DNA from 2 places in the Aquincola sp. J276 genome. Region 1 is predicted to be linked to the other one. Evidence: riboswitches for the same ligand, from Rfam matches in the RefSeq annotation. Region 1 holds a riboswitch; the other holds the start of a gene.
What was found. A riboswitch is a leader RNA that binds a small molecule or an ion and turns the genes downstream of it on or off. The one in region 1 is predicted to bind manganese.
Positions count from the first base shown of each region.

Region 2: linked by a shared signal. The riboswitch ahead of LRS14_RS28465 (TMEM165/GDT1 family protein) and the one ahead of LRS14_RS04790 (TMEM165/GDT1 family protein) in region 1 are both predicted to bind manganese.

Region 1 is NZ_JAJONC010000001.1:1,042,304-1,045,697, reverse strand. Features, by position in the region: gene LRS14_RS04810 (transglutaminase family protein) at 1-490, opposite strand, end outside; gene LRS14_RS04805 (cation transporter) at 504-1,136, opposite strand; gene LRS14_RS04800 (YnfA family protein) at 1,251-1,589, shown strand; gene cadR (Cd(II)/Pb(II)-responsive transcriptional regulator) at 1,605-2,045, shown strand; yybP-ykoY riboswitch at 2,097-2,268, shown strand; partial or broken gene LRS14_RS04790 (TMEM165/GDT1 family protein) at 2,272-2,844, shown strand; gene radC (DNA repair protein RadC) at 3,076-3,394, shown strand, end outside.
Region 2 is NZ_JAJONC010000002.1:2,281,809-2,285,202, reverse strand. Features, by position in the region: gene LRS14_RS28475 (MBL fold metallo-hydrolase) at 1-801, shown strand, start outside; gene LRS14_RS28470 (SDR family NAD(P)-dependent oxidoreductase) at 812-1,609, shown strand; gene LRS14_RS28465 (TMEM165/GDT1 family protein) at 1,627-2,184, opposite strand; yybP-ykoY riboswitch at 2,243-2,414, opposite strand; gene LRS14_RS28460 (MFS transporter) at 2,394-3,394, opposite strand, start outside.

The DNA.
Region 1 (3,394 bases):
CGCCGTAGCCGCAGAAGCGGCGCGCCTGCGGAAAGCGGCGCTGCAGGCTGGCCAAGTAGGGCGCGTCGAGGATGAAGCCTTCCAGCGCGATCCAGCGGCCCTCCAGACTCACCTCGACCCAGCTGTGGATGATGCGTTGCGGGGCCAGCCAGTAGGCCAGGCCGGTGATTGCGCCCTTCTGTAGCGGCTTGTCGATCGTGAAGCCGTGGAAGCGGCAGGGGATGCGCACCGCGCGCAGCAAGGCCATCAGCAGCGTGCTCTTGGTGTTGCACTGGCCGATGCCGTCGGCCAGCACCGTGGGTGCCGGCAATTCGTCGCCTTTGTGGTAGCCAAAGGCGATCTCGTTGCGGACGAAGTCGTAGACGGCGCCGATGCGGTCGTAGGGGCTGAGGGTTCGCCAGCCGCGGCGGGCGACCAGGGCCTCAATGTCCGGGTCTTGAACATCCAGCAGCGGCGTTGCTGCCAACAGGGGGTGCATGGCGTCGGACATGGCCATCTTCCTCTCAAGCGTGCGCCGGCACGGGGCGCAGTTCTGCCCGGGCCTGCTGGATGACGGAGCGCGCGGCGGTCAGCGCGAGCACGCCCATGATCGCGGCGACAGCCAGGTCAGGCCAGCCGCTGCCGGTGCCGAAAACGCCCAGGGCTGCAGCCATCACCGCCAGGTTGCCGATGGCGTCGTTGCGGCTGCACAGCCACACCGAGCGCATGTTGGCGTCGCCCTCGCGCCAGGCGTAGAGCATCGCGGCCACCGACACGTTGGCCACCAGCGCCAGGGCGCCGATCGCGCCCATCGTCACCGGCTCGGGCACGGTGCCAGCGGCGGCCGACCAAGCGGCCCGGCCGAGTACGAACACACCGAAGGCGCCCATGGTCAGGCCCTTGAAGAGCGCGACGCGTGCGCGCCAGGTCAGCGCCATGCCGAAGACCAGCAAGGAGATGCCGTAGTTGGCCGCGTCGCCGAAGAAGTCGACCGCGTCTGCCAGCAGCGAGACCGAGCCGGCCTGCAGGCCGCCAGCGAGTTCGATGCCGAACATCGCTGCGTTGATGAACAGGGCCGCCCACAGCACGCGGCGGTAGCGCGGGCTCTGGCTGGCGGGTGGGGCGGCGCAGCCGTGGCTGCAGCATGAGTCACTCATTGGGGGCTTTCGGGTATCGATGTCCGCATTTGAAACCCTGTAGCCGCTCCAGAGTCAAGCGGCTATGCTGCGATTCTTTGACCGTCATTCCCGGCACCTTGAGAGACACGACCCATGTTCGACTTCCTTCGCGTCACAGGACTGTTCTTCATCACCGCGGTCGCTGAGATCGTCGGCTGCTACCTGCCCTGGCTGGTGCTGACGCAGGGCCGTCCGGTCTGGTGGCTGCTGCCGGCGGCAGCGTCGCTGGCGGCGTTCGCGTGGCTGTTGACCTTGCATCCCAGCGCCGCGGGCCGCACCTATGCGGCCTACGGCGGCGTCTATGTCGTCGTCGCGCTGCTCTGGCTGTGGCGCGTCGATGGCGTCGTACCGACGCGATGGGACCTAGTAGGTGGCGCCATCTGCCTGGCCGGCATGGCGGTCATCGCCCTGCAGCCCAGGGCTGCAGGCTGAAGAAGGGACACAGTTATGAAGTTCGGCGAACTGGCCCTGGCGACGCAGACCCAGGTCGAGACCATCCGCTACTACGAGCGCGAGGGCCTGTTGCCTGCGGCCGGGCGCACGGAGGGCAACTACCGCATCTACACACCCCAGCATGCCGAGCGGTTGGCGTTCATCCGCCAGTGCCGCAGCCTGGACATGGCGCTCGACGAAGTGCGGGTGCTGCTCCGATTCAAGGATCAGCCGCTGGCCGACTGCGGCGAAGTGAACCGCCTGCTCGACGAGCACATCGGTCACGTGGCCGAGCGGATCAAGGCCCTGCGCGCCCTGGAGAAGGAACTGCGCGCGCTGCGAGCCGCCTGCCCGGTGCCACATGCGGCTGCCGACTGCGGCATTCTCCAGGGCATCGATCACGCGGGCGCCAAGCCTGCGGCTGCGTCCAGGCGCCACGTGCGCGGTACGCACTGAGTAGTGCCCGCCCCGCCGCCCTGCCGTCCGTCGACCTCTACAATTGGCGTTGTACCCGTCATTGGGGAGTAGCCGCCCTGCGCCCGCAGGGGCTTGCGTCAACACACTTGGCCCTCACGGTCATGGCGCAAGCAGCTTCAAGCCTGGCAAGACCGTTGACTGCACTGCCTCCGGATGGGCCGGGGATGCCGTGCAGTCTTCGTCTTCGCTGGCCCTTGGAGTTCGTGTGGTAGCTTTCCTTGTCTCGACGGGCGTGGTCGCCCTGGGTGAAATGGGCGACAAGACACAGTTGCTGGCGATCGTGCTGGCGGCGGCCTTCCGCAAGCCCATCCCCATCGTCCTCGGCATCCTGGTGGCCACCCTGGCCAACCATGCGGCGGCGGGCGCCGTCGGCGGCTGGGTGGCCCAGGCGCTGGGCCCCGACATCCTGCGCTAGGTCATCGGTGTGTCGTTCCTGGCCATGGCGGGCTGGATCCTGATCCCGGACAAGATCGATGGCGAGGCAGCTGGCGGCACGCGGCGCTTCGGCGTCTTCGGCACGACTGTCGTTGCCTTCTTTCTCGCGGAGATGGGCGACAAGACGCAGATCGCCACCGTGGCGCTGGCGGCGCGCTACCCCGACATCATTCAGGTGGTACTGGGCACGACCCTCGGCATGATGCTGGCGAACGTGCCCGCGGTGTTCCTGGGAGACAGGATCGCGAAGAAGGTCTCCATGCCATTGGTCCACGGCATCGCTGCGGCGATCTTCGCCTTCCTCGGTGTCCTGACGCTCTTCAATGTCGGACGATTGTTCTGAGGGCCCGCTCGCGTGTGCGTGGCCTGCCAGGCGGCAAGGCAGATGCAGTGGCTTTCGGAGGGTGGGCTTGCCGTGTCGACCCACGCTACCACGTCGTTCTCGCCGTCAAGGTCTGCGCGCTCGCTCAGGCGAGCGCTTGCGGCCTGCGGCCGTCTTCGAACCCTGACAGCTGCGCTGCGGCGTGGTGCTCCGGTCTCGGGCAGTCCCGCCCGACACAGACCGGAGTTCGCCATGTCGTTGTCTTCCACTTCTTCCGTTGTCGCTGTCGATGCGCTGCTGGTGCGCGATGTCGATGGCCAGTACCGTCCTGCGCTTGCCGAGGAGGTGCTGTCGCAGGCGCGGCGCGTGTTGTCGCATCGTGTGCGGCGCGGTGCCACGATGTCGTCGCCGCAGGCGGTGAAGGATCACCTGCGCCTCGAGATCGGGGTGCTGGAGCACGAGGTGTTCTGCGTGCTGTTCCTCGATGCGCAGCACCGGATCATCGAGCTGAAGCAGATGTTCCGCGGCACAGTGACGCAGACCTCGGTGTATCCGCGTGAGGTGGTCAAGG
Region 2 (3,394 bases), on a different contig from region 1:
CTCGATGCGCTGGGCCTGCCCCCCGACGCGGTGGACCATGTGATCGCCACCCATGTCCACCTGGACCATGCCGGCGGCGCCGGGCTGCTGCTGCAGTCGCTGCCCACGGCGCAGCTGGTGGTGCATCCGCGCGGCGCCCGCCACCTGATCGATCCGCGGGCGTTGTGGGCCGGCGCGTTGGCGGTGTATGGCGCGCAGGAGATGGAACGCTCCTACGGCCAGCTGGTCAACGTGCCGCCGGAGCGGGTGCTGCAGAGCAGCGACGGCATGGTGCTGCAGCTGGCCGGGCGACCGCTGCTGTTCATCGACACGCCCGGCCATGCACGCCACCATCACTGCATCTGGGACGAACGCAGCCGCGGCTGGTTCACCGGCGACACCTTCGGCCTGAGCTTCCGCGAATTCGACGTGGCGGGCCGGCCGGCCTGGATCCTGCCCACCTCCACGCCGGTGCAGTTCGAGCCCGGGCCGCTGCGGCAGTCGATCCAGCGGCTGCTGGCGCAGCAGCCGCGCTGCATGTACCTCACCCACTACGGCCGCGTGGCGGACGTGCCGGCGCTGGCCGCGGAGTTCCTGCTGCAGCTGGATGCGATGGTGGCGCTGGGCGAATCGGTGCGCGGCGCGCCCGACCGCCATGAGGCCCTGAAGCACGGCCTGCGGCAGCTGTATGTGCAGCGGCTGCGGGCCAACGGCCGCCGCGGCGACGCGGCGGAGCTGGACCTGCTGTCGCTGGATGTGGAACTCAATGCCCAGGGCATGGGCGTCTGGCTGGACAGACCCGCCGAAGGCAGGCACGCATGAAGGCACACCCATGAGCGCACACACCAGCGAGATCAACTTCGGCCTGCGCGGCCGCGTGGCGGTGGTCACCGGCGCCTCGCAAGGCATCGGCGAGGCCTGTGCCCGCCGGCTGCTGCGCGAAGGCGCCTCGGTGGCGCTGTGGGACGTGGACGATGCCCGCGGCGCGGCCCTGGCTGCCGCGCTGCAGGCCGAGGGCGCCCGTGCGCTCTACCTGCATTGCGACGTGTCCAGCAAGGCGCAGGTGGACGTGGCGCTGGCCGCCACCGTCGACGCGCTGGGCCCGGTGGATGCGCTGGTCAACAACGCCGGCATCTTCCGCGCTGCGGACTTCCTCGACATCACCGAGGCCGACTGGGACGCGGTAATCGCCGTCAACCTCAAGGGCTCCTTCCTGGTGGGCCAGGCGGTGGCCCGCGTGATGGCGGCCCACGGCGGCGGCGCCATCGTCAACATGAGCTCGGTCAACGGCCGGCTGGCCATTCCCAGCATCGCCAGCTACAACGCCAGCAAGGGCGCCATCGACCAGCTGACGCGGGTGATGGCGCTGGGCCTGGTGGGCCACGGCATCCGCGTCAATGCGGTGGCGCCGGGCACCATCGCCACCGAACTGGCGCAGAAGGCCGTGCTCACCAGCGACGACGCCAAGGCCCGCATCATGAGCCGCACGCCGATGAAGCGCCTGGGCGAGCCGGCCGAGGTGGCCGACGTGGCCGCCTGGCTGCTGAGCGAGGCGTCCAGCTACGTGACCGGCGAGATCGTGGTGGTGGATGGCGGCCGCATGACGCTCAACTACACCATGCCTGTCTAGACGAGCGGGCCGGGACGTCAGCCGCCCACCAGCGCGGCCACGCCCAGCACCGCGAAGATGGCCGCGGCGATGAGGTGGATGGTGCGGATCGGCACCTTCTTGGTCACCTTGTCGCCCAGCAGCACCACCGGTGCATTGGCGGCCATCATGCCCAGCGTGGTGCCCAGCACCACGGCCACGATGGCGTCATAACGCGCGGCCAGCGCCACGGTGGCGATCTGCGTCTTGTCGCCCATCTCGGCCAGGAAGAAGGCCACCACGGTGGCGCCGAACACGCCCAGGCGCGGTGCGCGGGTGTCTTCCTCGTCCAGCTTGTCCGGCACCAGCGTCCAGGCCGCCATGGCCAGGAAGGAGATGCCCAGCACCCAGCGCATCACGTCGGGGCCGGCCAGGTTGGTGATCCAGGCACCCAGCGCGCCGGCGGCTGCATGGTTGAACACGGTGGCCACGAAGATGCCCGCGATGATGGGCCAGGGGCGGCGGAACCGGGCGGCGAGCACCAGCGACAGCAGCTGGGTCTTGTCGCCCATTTCAGCGAGGGCGACGATGCCGGTCGAGACGAGAAAGGCTTCCAAAAGGGTGGCTCCGGCCGGACACGGACACGATGACCGCGGCGCATCCCCGGCCTGTCGGAGTCGCCACGGTCAAAGGTCTCGCAAAATCCGCACACTGCCGGTGATCGCCTGTGCCATGCCGGCTGCAGCCCAGGTGGCTGCACGGCAAGTTTGTTGACACAGGCCCCTCTCGCAACACTGCCCGGACACGCCGGGCAGTTCGGAGGAAGCTACTCCCCAATGACTGCGGCCATTGTAGGCGGCGCCACGCGCTGTTCACGGATGGGCAGGTGGATCAGTGCGGCACCGACGGCCAGCACGATGTCGGCATACCACATCCAGTCGTAGCTGCCGGTGAGCTCGAAAGCCTTGCCCCCCAGCCACGCCCCCAGGAAGCCGCCCAGCTGGTGCGCCAGCATCACGATGCCGAACAGCGTGGCCATGTTGGCCGGCCCGAAGAAGCGCGCCACCAGCCCCGCGGTGGGCGGCACGGTGGACAGGTAGGTGAATCCGATGATGGCCGCGAAGCCCAGCATGACCGCGGGCGTCTTGGGCAGCAGCATGAACACCAGCACGGCCACCGCCCGCGCGGCGTACACCAGCGACAGCAGCGACTTCATGCGCCAGCGACCGTGCTGGAAGCCGATGGCCCAGCCCATCGCCAGGCTGCCCACGATGTTGAACAGGCCGATGACCGCCAGCGACCAGGCGCCCACCGAAGGCGGCAGGCCGCAGGAGGCCACCACGCCCGGCAGGTGGGTGGCGATGAAGGCCACGTGGAACCCGCAGACGAAGAAGCCCGCGCACAGCAGCCGGTAGCTGGGGTCGGCCAGCGCGCGGCGGATCACGACGCCTGCCTTTTCCCGCACCGCGGGGGCTGCACCAGCGGCGGCCGCCGGCAACGCCGAGTGCCCCCGCAGCACCCAGGCCGCCGGCAGCGCCAGCAGCGTGATGACGCCCAGCGTGTACAGCGAGGCCATCCAGCCGGCCGCCGCCGTCACGCCCTGCGCGATCGGCGCGAACACGAACTGGCCGAAGGAGCCGCCCGCGTTGACGATGCCGGTGGCCATGCCGCGGCGCTCAGGTGGCACCAGCCGCGTGGTGGCGGCCATCAGCACCGAGGGCCCGGCCATGCCGGCGCCGCCAGCGGCCAGCACGCCAATGGCGAAGATCAGGCCAGCGGTGGTGTGCATGTGCGGCACGAGCGCGGTGCCGATGGCCACCAGCAGCA